DNA from 4 places in the Micromonospora sp. NBRC 110038 genome. Region 3 is predicted to be linked to each of the others. Evidence: riboswitches for the same ligand, from Rfam matches in the RefSeq annotation. Region 3 holds a riboswitch; each other region holds the start of a gene.

Region 1 (3,350 bases), on a different contig from region 3:
CTCTACACCCCGACCTGGACGGGGCACCACGCCGACGCGAACTACTGCTCGCTGCCGGTGGGCGAGACGATCGTGCGGGGCCTGCTGGCCCGGGGCGCGACGGTGATCCTGCGCGCCCACCCGTACACGGGGCAGAACCCGGCGTCGGCGCGGCAGCTCGCCCGGCTCACGGAGCTGCTGGCGGCGGACCGGGCCCGCACCGGGCGGCAGCACGTCTTCGGCGCGGCGGCCAGCCGGGAGCTGTCCCTGGTCGACTGCGTCAACCGCTCCGACGCGCTCGTCTCGGACGTCTCCGGCGTCATCTCCGACTACCTCTACTCCGGCAAGCCGTACGCGGTGACGGACATGGTCGGCGACGGCGACCGGTTCGTCGAGCGGTTCCCGCTGGCCGGCTCGGGTTACGTGCTGCGGAGCGACGCGGGCAACCTCGACGAGGTGCTCGGCCTGCTGCTGGACACCGACCCGAAGGCGGCGGCCCGCTGGGGCACCCGGGCCCACTACCTGGGCGACTTCCCGGCCGAGTCGTACGCCGAGGCGTTCCTTTCGGCGGCCCGCCGGGAGCTGGAGCCGGGCTGGAACCCGCCGGCCCCGCGCGCCGCCGACGCGATGACCCACTCCCCCACCGCCTGATCGTCCCGCCTCCGATTCTTGGACAGTTGCTGTTCGCCTTGAACCGCAACTGTCCAAGGATCGAGGCCGCCCCCGCCTACCCGGAGACGGCACCGGCCCCGGCTCTCTGCGGAGGAGAGCCGGGGCCGGTGGGGGGAGGGTGATGTCAGGCCGAGTAGCCCCGCGTCGCCGCCCAGTGGGCCAGCGCGGCGGTGCTGATCCAGTACGCCGGGACGGCCGGGTCCGCCGAGTCGGCGATGCGCACGGTGCGCCCGGAGTCGCGGTAGCCCACGACGGCGATGTAGTGGCCGCCGGGGAACGAGTGCCAGCCGCCGTCGACGTCGGTGGCGTCGCCGGCGATGTTGACCACGACGCCGCGACCGGCGCTGACCGCCTTCACCACGTCGGCCCGGAGCCGCTCCGTCTCCGCCGGGGTGGCGGCGCCGCCGGGGATCAGCCGGGTCCGGTACGGCTCGCCCTTGACCATCTCGTTGAGCACGCGGGTGGTGTCGTAGGCCGAGTTGGTGCCCATCTCGGTGGTGCCGAGGCGGGCGGCCAGGTCGTCCTGGGTGCCGTCGACACCGGTGGCGGAGAGCGCGTTGCGCACCGCAGCCGGGCCGCAGTAGTAGTAGGTGGTCTGGGCCTCGTAGTCGTAGTCGAGGACCTTGGACGACGGCGGCTTCGGGGCCGCGGGCTTCGCCGTGGTCTTCTTCGGCGTCGCCGAGGCCGTCAGGTCGGGGTTCGGGGCCGCCGAGGTGGCGCTCGGCGACGGCGCGGCGCTGCTCGGGGCAGCGAGCGGCGCGGCGATCCGGGCCTGGGCGCGGCTGGCCGCGCCGTCGAGGCGGGGTGCCACCTCGGCCACGGCGGCGTTGGTGGTCCGCTGCGGGGCGGGGGCGTCGTCGTCGACGGCGGCGAGCAGCGCGCCGGTGCCGGAGGCCAGCAGCAGCGCCGCGGCGGAGCCGGCGACGACCTGGTACGGGCGTTCCGTGGCGAGTCGCCGCAGGTGCCGCTTGAGCTGATCGTTCACGTGTTCCTCCACGGGACGGGGCGGAAGCGGAGGCACCCGGGCGCGCGTCGGCGCACGGCGGCGGGCGGTGTCCGCGGCCGGTGGGGTCCGCTTTCTGGGGCGCCCGCTCAGGCGGGCGTACGCAGGGGTGCGACGGTCAGTGCGCCGGCTCGGCGGCGGCGGACACGGGCACCGGGCTCCGTGGTGGAGGAACAACCCGGGGGGTGGGGTCGTGCTGCACGAGGATGGAACTCCTTCCGATACCGCCTACCGGGTTAGCTGACGGATTCGGGCGGGAAGATCGCCCTACCGCAGGCCGTGGCCCGCGGATTCACCCCGGACGTGCAATGGGTCCCCGGTTCGTGATCTTCACGATTGAGCGGGTCGGCGCGGCGTCGCCTCTTGCGATCGGGTACCGCACCAGACGGGCCGACACTACTGGCCGACGGAAGTCCTGCCAACCCCCCGCCACCTGCTTAAACGTCCGCTGACCGACCCATTTACGGGGCATTCGGAGACTGACGCGACTCAATGGGACTGCCGACCCATCCGACGCCAGCGGACCCGCAACGGGACGACGCGCCGCGAATCTCGGCGATTACCGCCCCCGATCAAACCGAATGGCCCCGCCTGCCCGATCCCACCCCACCATGACCCGCCTCACACCCCCGCCCTGCCCCCGCCCCGCCCCCGCCTCGGTGATCAAGAGAAAAGCGTCAGAGTTGATCTCCACGATGACGCAAACCTCTTGATCACGGCGGTCACCGCAGTGACCACGGTCACGACGGTCACGGCGGTCACGGCGGTCACGGCGGTCACGGCGGTCACCACCACCGCGGTTTCCGCGGTTACCGTGCCGGGGCGGGGCGGGGTGGGCGCCAGCCGGTGATCCCGAGGACCCTGCCGGAGGCCGTGGCGCTGGTCGCCGGCGCGTGGGCGGGCCGGGCGCGCTCGGCGGCGGCGTACGCCTCGGCGGCCAGCGCCCGGGCGGCCTCGGCCGCCAGTTCGGCGTCGCCCCACGCGGCCCGCTCGCGTGCGGCGGCGGCACGGTAGCGGGCCAGCCTGCCGTCCCGGACGGCCCGGGCCAGGACGACCTCCTGCTCCACCGGGTGCAGCCGGGGGTCCCAGCCGCCCCGGCGGGCGAAGACGTCGCAGAGCTGCCCGATGGACAACTCGCCCCGCAGGTGGGCCGCCGTGGCGGCGTGGTGCAGCCAGCGCTCCCGGGCCGCGTACTCGGCGGGGGTACGCGGGGTGTGCGGCGTCGGCAGCGCGCCCGCGTCGCGGAAGCGTCGGGCGGCGGTCTCCGCCTCGTCGTACGCCTGCCAGGCCCGCTCGGCGGCGTCCTGGGCGGCCGTCCAGGCGGCCCGTCGGCGGCGGGCGTTCTGCGCCGCCCCGGCGGCGGCCACCGCCACCTCCTCGGCGTACCGGCGCAGGTCTGCGGCGGCCGGGGCGGGCGGGGCGGCGGGCCGGACCGGGGGCTCGACGGCGGGCGGGCGGTCCCGCTCGGGGCGGGCGACCAGCACGGCGAGCACGGTGAGCGCCAGCACGAGCAGCACGGACCAGATGGCGGCGGCCAGCGGCACCTCGGTCAGGAACTGGTAGAGAACGATGTCCATGGTCGGCACCTCGCGGGCAGGGGAGGCGGAAAGGGATCCGGGCCGCCGCCGGGCGGGACGCCTGCGGCGTACGGGCCCGGCGGCTGGGGCGGCGGTGGGTGAGGGTCGTCGGCGACGGT
Region 2 (3,350 bases), on a different contig from region 3:
AGCCGGTCGCCGGGAACCAGATCTGCCGGTTCCAGATGACGTAGTAGATGCCGAGCCGGTCGGCGTTGCGGATGAGGAACGCGGCGAGGTTGTTGCCGTACATCCGGGTGTCGTTGTTGTGCCAGGGGGAGAACCCGCTGTTCTGGAGCGACCAGTCGCAGGCCCGGCCCTTGGGGTGTTCCCACGGCCCGCCCGGCCGGTAGCAGCCCACGAACCGGTTGAAGCCGGCCCGCTTGGTCTCCTTGTAGGCGTGCAGGGTGCGGGGCGTGATGCAGCCGGAGGTGGTGGGGTCGTTCTCGCTGCACGACTCGGGCCGCCAGTCGCCGTCCGACGTCCGGCCCGGCCCGATCCTCGCGACCGGGGAGGTGGCGTTGACCAGGCCGCCGGTGAAGCCCTTGCCGCCGACCAGGGCGAGTGCCTTCTCGGCGTCGAACTTCTTCTTCGCCATGACCGACGCCTGCTTCTGCTGCTCGCGCACCTCGGCGTCGAGCGCGAGCTTGGCCTGCTCGGCGCGGTTCTTCGCCGCGCTGACCTCGGCCAGCTTGTTGGCGTTGACCATGTTCAGCTCGTCGAGGGCCGAGGCGCGCTTGACGAACGAGTCCGGTGTGTTGCTCTCCAGCAGCATCGCCATCGCGCCGACCCGGCCGGTCCGGTACGACTGCGCGGCCATCTCGCCGACCTGCGGCGCGAGCGCGTCCAGCTCCTCCTGGGCCTTGCGCACCTCGTCGGCGAGCTGGGCCTGGCGCTTCTTGGACTTCTCGAGCTTCGACTTCGCCTGGGCGTAGTCCCGGTTCGTCGCCTCGATGACGTCGGTGATGAGCTGGGGCTCGTCGTCCTCCTCGTGCCCCGAGGGTTGGGGGGCGGCGGCGGGCAGGGCGAGCGCCGGGGCGGCCGGCCCGGCGACGACCGCCAGGGCAGCGAGCACGGCCACCACGGGTGTCAACCAGCGGTGCAGGGGTGCCGTCACAATGTTCCCTTCCATCGACCGCCGACCGGGTTAGCTGACGGGTTCGGGGCGGAAGCGGCCCCTACCGCTCGCGCGGATTCACCCCGGGCACCTGGTTCCCCGGCTCGCCTTGCGGCGATTGGGCGGCGGCACCGCAGGCGCCGCTTCGCGCCTTCGGCGGTGACCGGCAGCGAGGTTACCCGAGAGCCCATGCGGGGAGCTACGTCCGGATGCCGACTAAAAGCGTCATTTCGTAATCGCCATCGGTAATCAGTGATGCGCTTCTCAGGGCGGATGCCGCCACCGGTCACGCTGTGAAGTGTCACCATGCGGTGTCCGTGCCTCCTTCTCGGTGCGGCCGTCCGGCCGGGGGGTGGGTGGGGGCGTGGTCGTCGGGGAACCCCTCGGCCGCCCGGCCGCCGCCGAGCGCCTCCAGCGCGAGATTGCGGTCCGCGGTCCGCCGCCCGCCCCCGGGGGTACGCGCCGCCGGCACGTCCCCGCCGTCCGTTGGGCCGGGCCGGGACGCGGCGGTGTGCCCCTCAGCCGTGTGTCCCGCCGCCGTGCGCCCCGCTGCGGTGACCACGGCGGCCAGCCCGGTGGTGAGCGGCACGGCGGCGATCAGGCCCAGCGTGGCGACCGCGCTGCGGACGATCTCCTGGGCGAGGAACTCGCTGGTCAGGATCTCGGTCACGGGGCGGGAGTCGGCGGTGAGCAGGAGCAGCAGCGGCAGCGACGCGCCCGCGTACGCCAGCACGATCGTGTTGACCGTGGAGGCGATGTGCGCCCGGCCGACGCGGGTGGCCGCCCGGTAGAGCTGCAACCGGGACAGCCCCGGGTTGGCGTGCGCCAGCTCGGTGACCGTGGCCGCCTGGGTCACGGTGACGTCGTCGAGCACCCCGAGCGAACCGATGATGATGCCGGCCAGCAGCAGGCCGTGCAGGTCCACGTCGCCCCGGAACATCGACAGGGTGGTGGCGTCCTCGCTGCCGTACCCGGTGAGGTGGGTGGCCGCCGTGGCCAGGGTGCCCAGCAGGCCGGTGAGCACCAGGCTGCCCAGGGTGCCGAGGACGGCCACCGACGTCTGCGCGGTGACCCCGTGGGTGAGGTACAGCACCACGAACATGATCAACGCGGAGCCGACGACGGCGATCGGCAGCGGCGACCCGCCCGCGCCGATGCCGGGCAGCACGAAGGTCAGCAGGATGGCGAAGGTGGCGGCGAGCCCGGCCAGGGCGGCCACCCCCCGCCAGCGGCCGAACGCGACGATCGCCAGCGCGAACACCACCGCCAGCCAGATCAGCGGGGCGCCGCGCTGGTGCTCGGCGATGTTGTAGGTGCTCGCCGCCGGGTCGGCCGGGTCGGTCAGCTTCACCAGCACGATCCGGTCGTCGACGGCTACGGTGGGCGCGCCGGGGCCGGTCGGGATCGGCGTCTCGACCTGCTGCCCGGCGTCGGGCCCCTGCTCCACCCGGACGGTCACCGTGCCGCACGGGCCGTCCGCGACGCCCGGCCCGCCGCCCTCCGGCGTCTCCGGCTGCGGCGGGCACTCCTCGGTGACCACCCGGGTCACCGTGCCGTGATAGCGGGGCACCGGCGAACCGCCGTCGACCTCGGGACCGCCGTCGCGGGGCCACAGGACGACCGCCGCGATCACGGTGAGCACGAAGAGGGGCACCACGGTCGCGACGAGGACCCGCCGCACCCCCGGTGGGGTGGGCGGAGCGGGTCGGTTGTGGTCGGCGCCCATCGACGATCTCCAAACGGTGTCAGCGCGGGATACGGCTCGGCGGCCCGGACGGTTCAGCGTCGCGGGCGATCGATCCGGGCCGGCTGCCCGGACGACCGCACCGGGCCGGCCGCCGGAGGACCTGCCCGTCCCGCGGGTCGCCCGAAGCCCCGCCCCACCGGCGGCCCGGTCTCCGCCCTGCGGACCGCCCGGAGCGGGATCCCACGTCCCATCGCCCGGAATCGTAGCCACCCTCACCTGCGAACGCAGGTCGGCCGACACCATGTCGGCGACATGGCGGTGTTCCGGCCGCCCTGATACCGCCATCTGGCCGACATCCTGCCGATTCGACGGCCGGCAGGGCATGTTGGAGACATGGCCCACGACGAGCACGCCGGACACGGCGGGCACGACAAGCACGCCGGGCACGACCCGGAGATGTTCCGCCGCCGGTTCTGGGTCTGCCTCGCGCTGACCCTGCCGATCGTCGTCACCAGCCACATGGTGATGGACTGGTTCGGCTACTCGCTGGAGTTTCCCGGCCGGGCCCTGGTCGGCCCGGTGCTCGGCTCGGCCGTCTTCTGGTGGGGCGGGTGGCCGTTCCTGGTCGGCGCGGTCCGGGAGCTGCGCGACCGGGCACCCGGGATGATGCTGCTCATCGCGATGGCGATCAGCGTG
Region 3 (3,350 bases):
CACCCGATTCGCAGGCCCGCTGAGCAGCCCCGCTGACCGGTCCCGCCCACCCACCTCGCTATGGTGTTGCGATGCTGCTCTCCGACCGCGACCTCGTCGCCGAGCTGAAGGCCGGCACGCTCGCGCTGGAGCCGTTCGAGCCGACCCTGGTGCAGCCGTCGAGCATCGACGTACGCCTCGACAAGCTCTTCCGGGTCTTCAACAACCACCTCTACACGCACATCGACCCGTCGGTGCAGCAGGACGACCTGACCTCCATGATCGAGGTGCCCGACGGCGAGCCGTTCGTGCTGCACCCCGGCGAGTTCGTGCTCGCCTCCACGCTGGAGGTGATCTCGCTCGGCGACCAGCTCGCCGGCCGGCTGGAGGGCAAGTCGAGCCTGGGCCGGCTGGGGTTGCTCACCCACTCCACGGCCGGCTTCATCGACCCGGGCTTCACCGGCCACGTCACGCTGGAGCTGTCCAACGTGGCGAACCTGCCGATCACGCTGTGGCCGGGCATGAAGATCGGCCAGCTGTGCATCTTCCGGCTGTCGTCGCCGGCCGAGCACCCGTACGGCTCGGCGGTCTACGGCTCGCGCTACCAGGGCCAGCGCGGCCCGACCCCGAGCCGCTCCTGGCAGAACTGGCGCACCTGGCCGCCCCGCTGACGCCCCGCTCCTCCCTGCGGCACGATGCGCCGTCCGCCGCCCGAGGGGTGTGAGGAGGGGCCCCTTCTTGCAGCTCAGGCGGGGCGGCCGAAGCTGTGGATCGGGCCGTCGTCGACACGCTTCATCTTCACCGGGACGCCGGCCCGGGAGGCGTGCACCACCCAGCCCCCGCCCACGTACATGCCGACGTGGTGCAGGTCGGAGTAGTAGAAGACCAGGTCGCCGGGGCGCAGGTCGGCGCGGCTGACCTTGGCGGTCACCGACCGCTGCTGGGCCGCGTTGTGCGGCAGCGAGACGCCGGCCTTCGCCCAGGCGGCCAGCATCAGCCCCGAGCAGTCGTACGAGTTCGGGCCCTCGGCACCCCAGACGTAGGGCTTGCCGATCTGGGCGCAGGCGAACTTCACCGCCGTCCCCGCGCCGCCACCCGGGTAGGACGCCGGGCAGGGGGCGGGCTTCAGCGGGCCGCCGCCTCCGTTGCCGTACACCTTCAGCCGCAGCTTCTGCAGGCGGTCGATCTCGGCGTTGATCTGCTTCTTCTTCGCGGCGAGCTGGGCCTCGGTGCGGGTGAGCTGGGCGACCATCTCGTCGAGGGGCTGCTTCTTCGCGGCCAGCTCGTCGCGGAGGTCGACGACCGCCTGGACGTCGTGCTGCTGGCGCTGGGCGAACCGGTCGAGCAGCTCCAGCTGCCCCATCATCTGGCTCGGCGTGCGGCTGCCCAGCAGGGCGTTGACCACCGAGAGGTTGTCGCCCTTGTACGCCTCGGCGGCGAGGCCCCCGACCTTCTTCAACGCCTCGTCCACCTGGCGCTGGAGCGGCCCGATCCGCGCGGCGAGCGCGTCGGCCTGCTTGCGCTTGGCGGCCAGGTCCTGGCGGGTGGCGTTGTGCCGCTCGATGATCGGTTCGAGCTTGTTCCAGTCCTCGTCGATCTGCCGCTCGATCTCGGCGACCGAGGGGTCGGCGTGGGCCACGGTCGGTGCGCCGGTCAGGACGACGGCGACGCCGACCAGGGCGGCGAGGAGGGTGGTGCAGCGTGACCAGCGGGTACGCGGCGCAGCCGGCATCCGGTCGGCGTCGGCCGACCGGCGTGACGGGCGCCGCGGGGCATGGAGTGCCACCGGGCTCCGTTCTCCTTCTTCCTCTACCGCCTACCGGGTTAGCTGACGGGTTCGGGCGGGAAGGGAGAGCGCCCTACCGCAGCGCCGCTGCGGATTCACCCCGGCGTACCTGGGTCCCCGGCTCGCTCGTAGGCGACTCGGCGGTGTCGCACCGTCACCGCCCGGCTGGGCGGTGCAGCTACCGGCCGACAATTGGCCAGAGTAGAGACGATCGCCGTCGATCCGCAACCCGACCGGCCGTGACACACCGTACATGCCCGTGGCCGACGTCGATGTCCGCGCACGGCGAAGGCCCCCGGTCTCACCAGACCGGGGGCCTTCGGGCGGTGCTGCGCGGCGCAGCCTTCGCGGGGGCCGGGCCGGGTCAGCCGGGTCGGCGGAAGCCGGCCACCGGCATGGTGTTGATGCTGCTCACGTTGACCGGCTTGCCGGCGCGGGGCGCGTGCACCATCTTGTCGTTGCCGATGTAGAGGCCGACGTGGTGCAGGTCGCTGAAGAAGAACACCAGGTCACCAGGGCGGGCCTCGGAACGCGGGATGGCACGGCCCTCGTTCCACTGGGCGCCGGTGAAGTGGGTCAGGTGGATCCCGGCCGCCTTGTAGGCGAACTGGGTCAGGCCGGAGCAGTCGAACGAGTTCGGGCCGGTGGCACCCCAGACGTACGGGTCGCCGACCTGGGCGCAGGCGGTCTTGATGGCGGTGCGGGCGGCCGCACTGACCACGCCGGTGACCGTCGGGCAGCCCTCGGTGGACACCACGGTCTTCGGCATCGACGCCTGGAGCCGCTTGATCTCACCGTTGATCTTGGTCTTCTTCGCCGCCAGTTCCTTGGTCTGCTTCTCCTGAGAGGCGATGAGCGTGTCGAGCTTCTGCTTCTCGGTGTCGTACTTCGCCCGGACGGCGAGCACGCCCTCGACCTGCTTGCGCTCCTGCGCGGCCAGCCGGTCCAGGATGGTCAACTGCTCGGCGAGGGTGCCCGGCTTGGTGCTGACCAGCAGCGCGCCGATGTCCTGCGACGGGCCGGAGATGTAGTAGCGGGAGGCGAGGTCGCCGACGCGGTTCATCGCCAGCTCTGTCTCGAGCGCCAGCGGCTCGATCTTCTTCTGCACCTCCGCCGCCTTCTCGCGGTTCACCTTGAGCTGGGCGCGGACCTTGTTGTACTGCTCGATGGTGGGCTCAAGCTGCTCCCACTGCTTGTCGATCTGCGCCTCGATCTCGTCCACCGACGGCTCGGCGTACGCGGGCGCGGTCAGTGTCCCGGCGCCGACGGCGACCGCCGCGACCAGGGTGAGCAGGCGGCGTGCGAAACGGCGGGCACCACCCGGGCGAGCGGTTGACCGTTCCGGGGCATGACGATGAGGGGGCATGGTTGCCACCGGCACCGACTCCTTCGCAACCGACCGCCGGGCGCCTCGCGAGAGGGAAGATCGAGGCAGACGACCCACAGCGGTCAGCGCCTCACATTAGGGGAGTCCCGCGCGAGGAATCAAGGCGGGTCGGCACACCGTGACGCCCCGCAAACCCTTCCTGCACAACGGGTGTGGGCCGCGCGGCGACGACGGAGAAGACGGGCACCGTGGCGGCCG
Region 4 (3,350 bases), on a different contig from region 3:
CGAGTCGCGCCGGGCGGGCTTCGACGGGGTGTTCGCGGCGCTGTGGGCGCAGGCCCGGCGGCTGGGCATCGGCCGGCTGCCGGAGCAGCGCGCGTTCGAGGACGAGATCGCCGAGCGGCCCGAGTTCCGCGAGTTCCTCAAGGCGTGGTGGCCGCGGCTGCACCCCCGGCACGTGCTGGGCTGGCTGGCCCGCCCCGACCGGCTGCGGCGGTACGCCGCCGGGGTGCTGTCCCGGGCGGAGGTCGGCCTGCTCGTCGAGGCGTACCGGGCGCTGGACGTCGAGGGGCTCACGATCGCCGACGTCGCCCTGCTCGACGAGCTGGACGCGCTGCTGGGCAAGCCGCTGCAGCCGAAGCGGGCGAGGCGCGACCCGTTCCAGCTCGCCGGGGGCGTACGCGAGCTGAGCACGCATGCCGACCGGCAGCGCGCGGCGCGGGAGGCGGCCCGGGAGCGGCCCGAGGACTACCGCGACTTCGCGCACGTGGTGGTCGACGAGGCGCAGGACGTGTCGCCGATGCAGTGGCGGATGATCGGCCGGCGTGGCCGGTTGGCGTCCTGGACGGTGGTGGGCGACCCGGCGCAGACCGCGTGGACGGGGGACCCGGAGGAGCTGACCCGGGCCCGGGACGCGGCGCTGGGCCGCCGCCGGCGGCACCAGTTCGAGCTGACCACCAACTACCGCAACTCGGCGGAGATCTTCGCGGTGGCGGCGGCGGAGATCCGCCGGCTCTACCCGGACCTGGCGCTGCCCCGCGCGGTGCGGTCCACCGGCGTGGCCCCGGTCGAGCTGACCGTGCCGGCGGCCGAACTGGCGGCGGCGACCGTCGCGGCGGTCGGCGACCTGCTCGGCGAGGTGGAGGGCACGGTCGGGGTGATCACGCCGGTGCCGCGCCGCGACGAGGTGGCGGGCTGGCTGGCGGGCCGGGCGGCGCCGCGCCTGCAGGTGGTGACCAGCCTCCAGGCCAAGGGCATGGAGTACGACGGGGTGGTGCTGGTCGCCCCGGGCGAGATCCGGGCCGACCCGGGGTCGGGCGTGCGGACGCTGTACGTGGCGCTGTCCCGGGCGACCCAGCGCCTCGTCACCGTCGAACCCACGGGCTGATCCGGCGCCCGGCCGTTCCCCGGCCGGACCGCTGTCGATCACTTGCACATATTGCGATGTGAGCATAGATTGGGCCGGGCGGGGATCACGGACGGAGGGTGTGGGCGTGGGCGCAGGTCATGACCACCACCACGGGGCGGCGAACGCGGCGGACCGCCACTCGGGTCGACTCTGGGCGGCGTTCGCGCTGCTCGCCGCGCTGATGATCGTCGAGGCGGTGACCGCGCTCGGCACCGGCTCGCTGGCGCTGCTCTCCGACGCCGGGCACATGTTCACCGACGTGCTCGGCATCGGCATGGCGCTCGCCGCGATCACCGCCACCCGCCGGGCCACCGCCGACCCGCAGCGCACGTTCGGGCTCTACCGGCTGGAGGTGCTCGCCGCGCTCGGCAACGCCCTGCTGCTCAGCGGCGTCGCCGTCTACGTCCTCGTCGAGGCCGTCCGCCGCTTCGGCGACCCGCCCGAGGTCACCACCGGCCCGATGCTCGTGGTGGCGGTGCTGGGCCTGCTCGCCAACGTCGCCGCGTTCGCCCTGCTGCGCAGCGGGGCGAAGGAGAGCATCAACCTGCGCGGGGCGTACCTGGAGGTGCTGGGCGACCTGCTCGGGTCGGTCGGCGTGATCGGCGCGGCGGCGCTGATCATGGCCACCGGCTGGTGGTGGGCGGACCCGGCGGTGGCCGTCGCGATCGGCGTGTTCATCCTGCCCCGCACCTGGCGGCTCGGGCGGGCCGCGGTGCGCATCCTGGTGCAGGCCGCGCCGGAGCACCTCCAGGTGACCGCCGTGCACGACCGGCTGGCCGCCGTGCCCGGCGTGGTCGAGGTGCACGACCTGCACGTCTGGACGCTGACCTCCGGCATGGAGGTCGCCTCGGCCCACCTGACCATGGCGCCCGGCGCGGAGGTCGGCGCGGTGCTGACCGCCGCCCGCACCGCCCTGCACGAGGACTTCCACATCGAGCACGCCACCTTGCAGGTCGAGCCGGGAGCCGCCCGCGACGGCTGCGGGCCGGCCGGCTGGTGAGACCGAGGCTCATCAATTTTCGCGACATTCGTGGCCGAATGACTGACTTGACAGGTTTCATCCGCGTACCCTCCGTCACGGAAGCAGCGCTGGTCCCACGCGCACCGGTAGGCTCGGCCCCGGCCATCGCCGGGCGGCGCCCTCCGGCGCCTGTGGTGGCCGCCGCCTAATCGCCTGCGGGCGAGCCGGGGAACCATGTTTGTGGGGTGCATCCGCTCCAGCGGTAGGGATCTTCCGTCCCGAACCCGTCAGCTAACCCGGTCGGCGGCTGACGGAAGGACACGCATATGCCAGTAGTGGCACCTGTAGGAAGGCTCGCCGCCCGGGTGGCGGCGGCGCTGGTGCTGACGCTCGCCGTCGGCCTCGGGGTCGCGCCGGTGACGCCGGCCGGGGCCGCGCCGCCCGTCGGCCTGCTCGCCGCACCCGGCGACGACGAGGAGGGCGGCACGCCCGCCCTGCGCGCCCAGCTCGAGGCGGCGAGCAAGGGCTACCTGGAGGCCAAGACCGCCCTCGACCGGTCGGTGAAGCGGCAGCAGCAGCTCGGCGGCCAGCTCAAGACGGTCGAGGCCGAGCTGGTCACCCGTGGCGCCAAGGTCGGCGAGATCGCCGGGGTGGCGTACAAGAAGGGCCGGCTCACCGCCGCCTCGGTGCTGCTCGACAGCAGCTCCCCCGAGGGGTTCCTGGACCGGGCCGCCGCGCTCGACACGATCGCCGCGAACGAGGACCGGGCGCTGCGCGAGCTGCTGACCACCCGGGACGAGGCGACGAAGACCCGGCAGGCCCTCGACGGCGAGATCCGCGAGCAGCGCAAGCAGGTCGCGCTGATGGGCAAGCGCAAGGAGCAGGCCGAGCGGGCCCTCACCGTGGCCAACAACAAGGCCAGCAGCAGCGGCGGCGGGTCCAGCCCGGGCGGCACCTCCAGCGCGAACGCCACCCCCGCGAAGCGCAACTCCGACGGCTCCTGGCCGGCGGAGTCGTGCAGCGTCAACGACCCCACCCCCGCCAACGGCTGCATCACCCCGCGCACCCTGCACGCGCTCAACCAGGCCAAGGCCGCCGGCTTCACCCGGTACGTCTCCTGCTACCGGCCCGGCGGCTCAGGCGAGCACCCGAAGGGCCGGGCCTGCGACTTCGCCGCGCAGAAGGGCGGCTTCGGCGGCGTGGCCAGCGGCGGGGACCGCACCTACGGCAACAACCTGGCCGCGTACTTCGTGCGCAACGCCGACC

Evidence for each region. Region 3 has a riboswitch for cyclic di-AMP ahead of LPU61_RS19290 (NlpC/P60 family protein). Riboswitches for the same ligand answer to the same signal wherever they lie in the genome.
Region 1: another riboswitch for cyclic di-AMP. It lies ahead of LPU61_RS05820 (C39 family peptidase); the one in region 3 lies ahead of LPU61_RS19290 (NlpC/P60 family protein).
Region 2: another riboswitch for cyclic di-AMP. It lies ahead of LPU61_RS26930 (hypothetical protein); the one in region 3 lies ahead of LPU61_RS19290 (NlpC/P60 family protein).
Region 4: another riboswitch for cyclic di-AMP. It lies ahead of LPU61_RS14590 (hypothetical protein); the one in region 3 lies ahead of LPU61_RS19290 (NlpC/P60 family protein).

Annotation. Positions count from the first base shown of each region.
Region 1 covers NZ_BBOL01000001.1:1,510,755-1,514,104, reverse strand. The annotation lists gene LPU61_RS05825 (CDP-glycerol glycerophosphotransferase family protein) at 1-630, shown strand, start outside; gene LPU61_RS05820 (C39 family peptidase) at 776-1,648, opposite strand; cyclic di-AMP (ydaO/yuaA leader) riboswitch at 1,865-2,007, opposite strand; gene LPU61_RS05815 (hypothetical protein) at 2,464-3,231, opposite strand.
Region 2 covers NZ_BBOL01000009.1:301,186-304,535, forward strand. The annotation lists gene LPU61_RS26930 (hypothetical protein) at 1-967, opposite strand, end outside; cyclic di-AMP (ydaO/yuaA leader) riboswitch at 972-1,102, opposite strand; gene LPU61_RS26935 (YibE/F family protein) at 1,269-2,693, opposite strand; gene LPU61_RS26940 (heavy metal translocating P-type ATPase) at 3,048-3,350, shown strand, end outside.
Region 3 covers NZ_BBOL01000005.1:204,033-207,382, forward strand. The annotation lists gene dcd (dCTP deaminase) at 72-650, shown strand; gene LPU61_RS19290 (NlpC/P60 family protein) at 725-1,765, opposite strand; cyclic di-AMP (ydaO/yuaA leader) riboswitch at 1,778-1,918, opposite strand; gene LPU61_RS19295 (NlpC/P60 family protein) at 2,130-3,146, opposite strand.
Region 4 covers NZ_BBOL01000003.1:645,480-648,829, forward strand. The annotation lists gene LPU61_RS14580 (AAA family ATPase) at 1-1,102, shown strand, start outside; gene LPU61_RS14585 (cation diffusion facilitator family transporter) at 1,209-2,123, shown strand; cyclic di-AMP (ydaO/yuaA leader) riboswitch at 2,277-2,406, shown strand; gene LPU61_RS14590 (hypothetical protein) at 2,411-3,350, shown strand, end outside.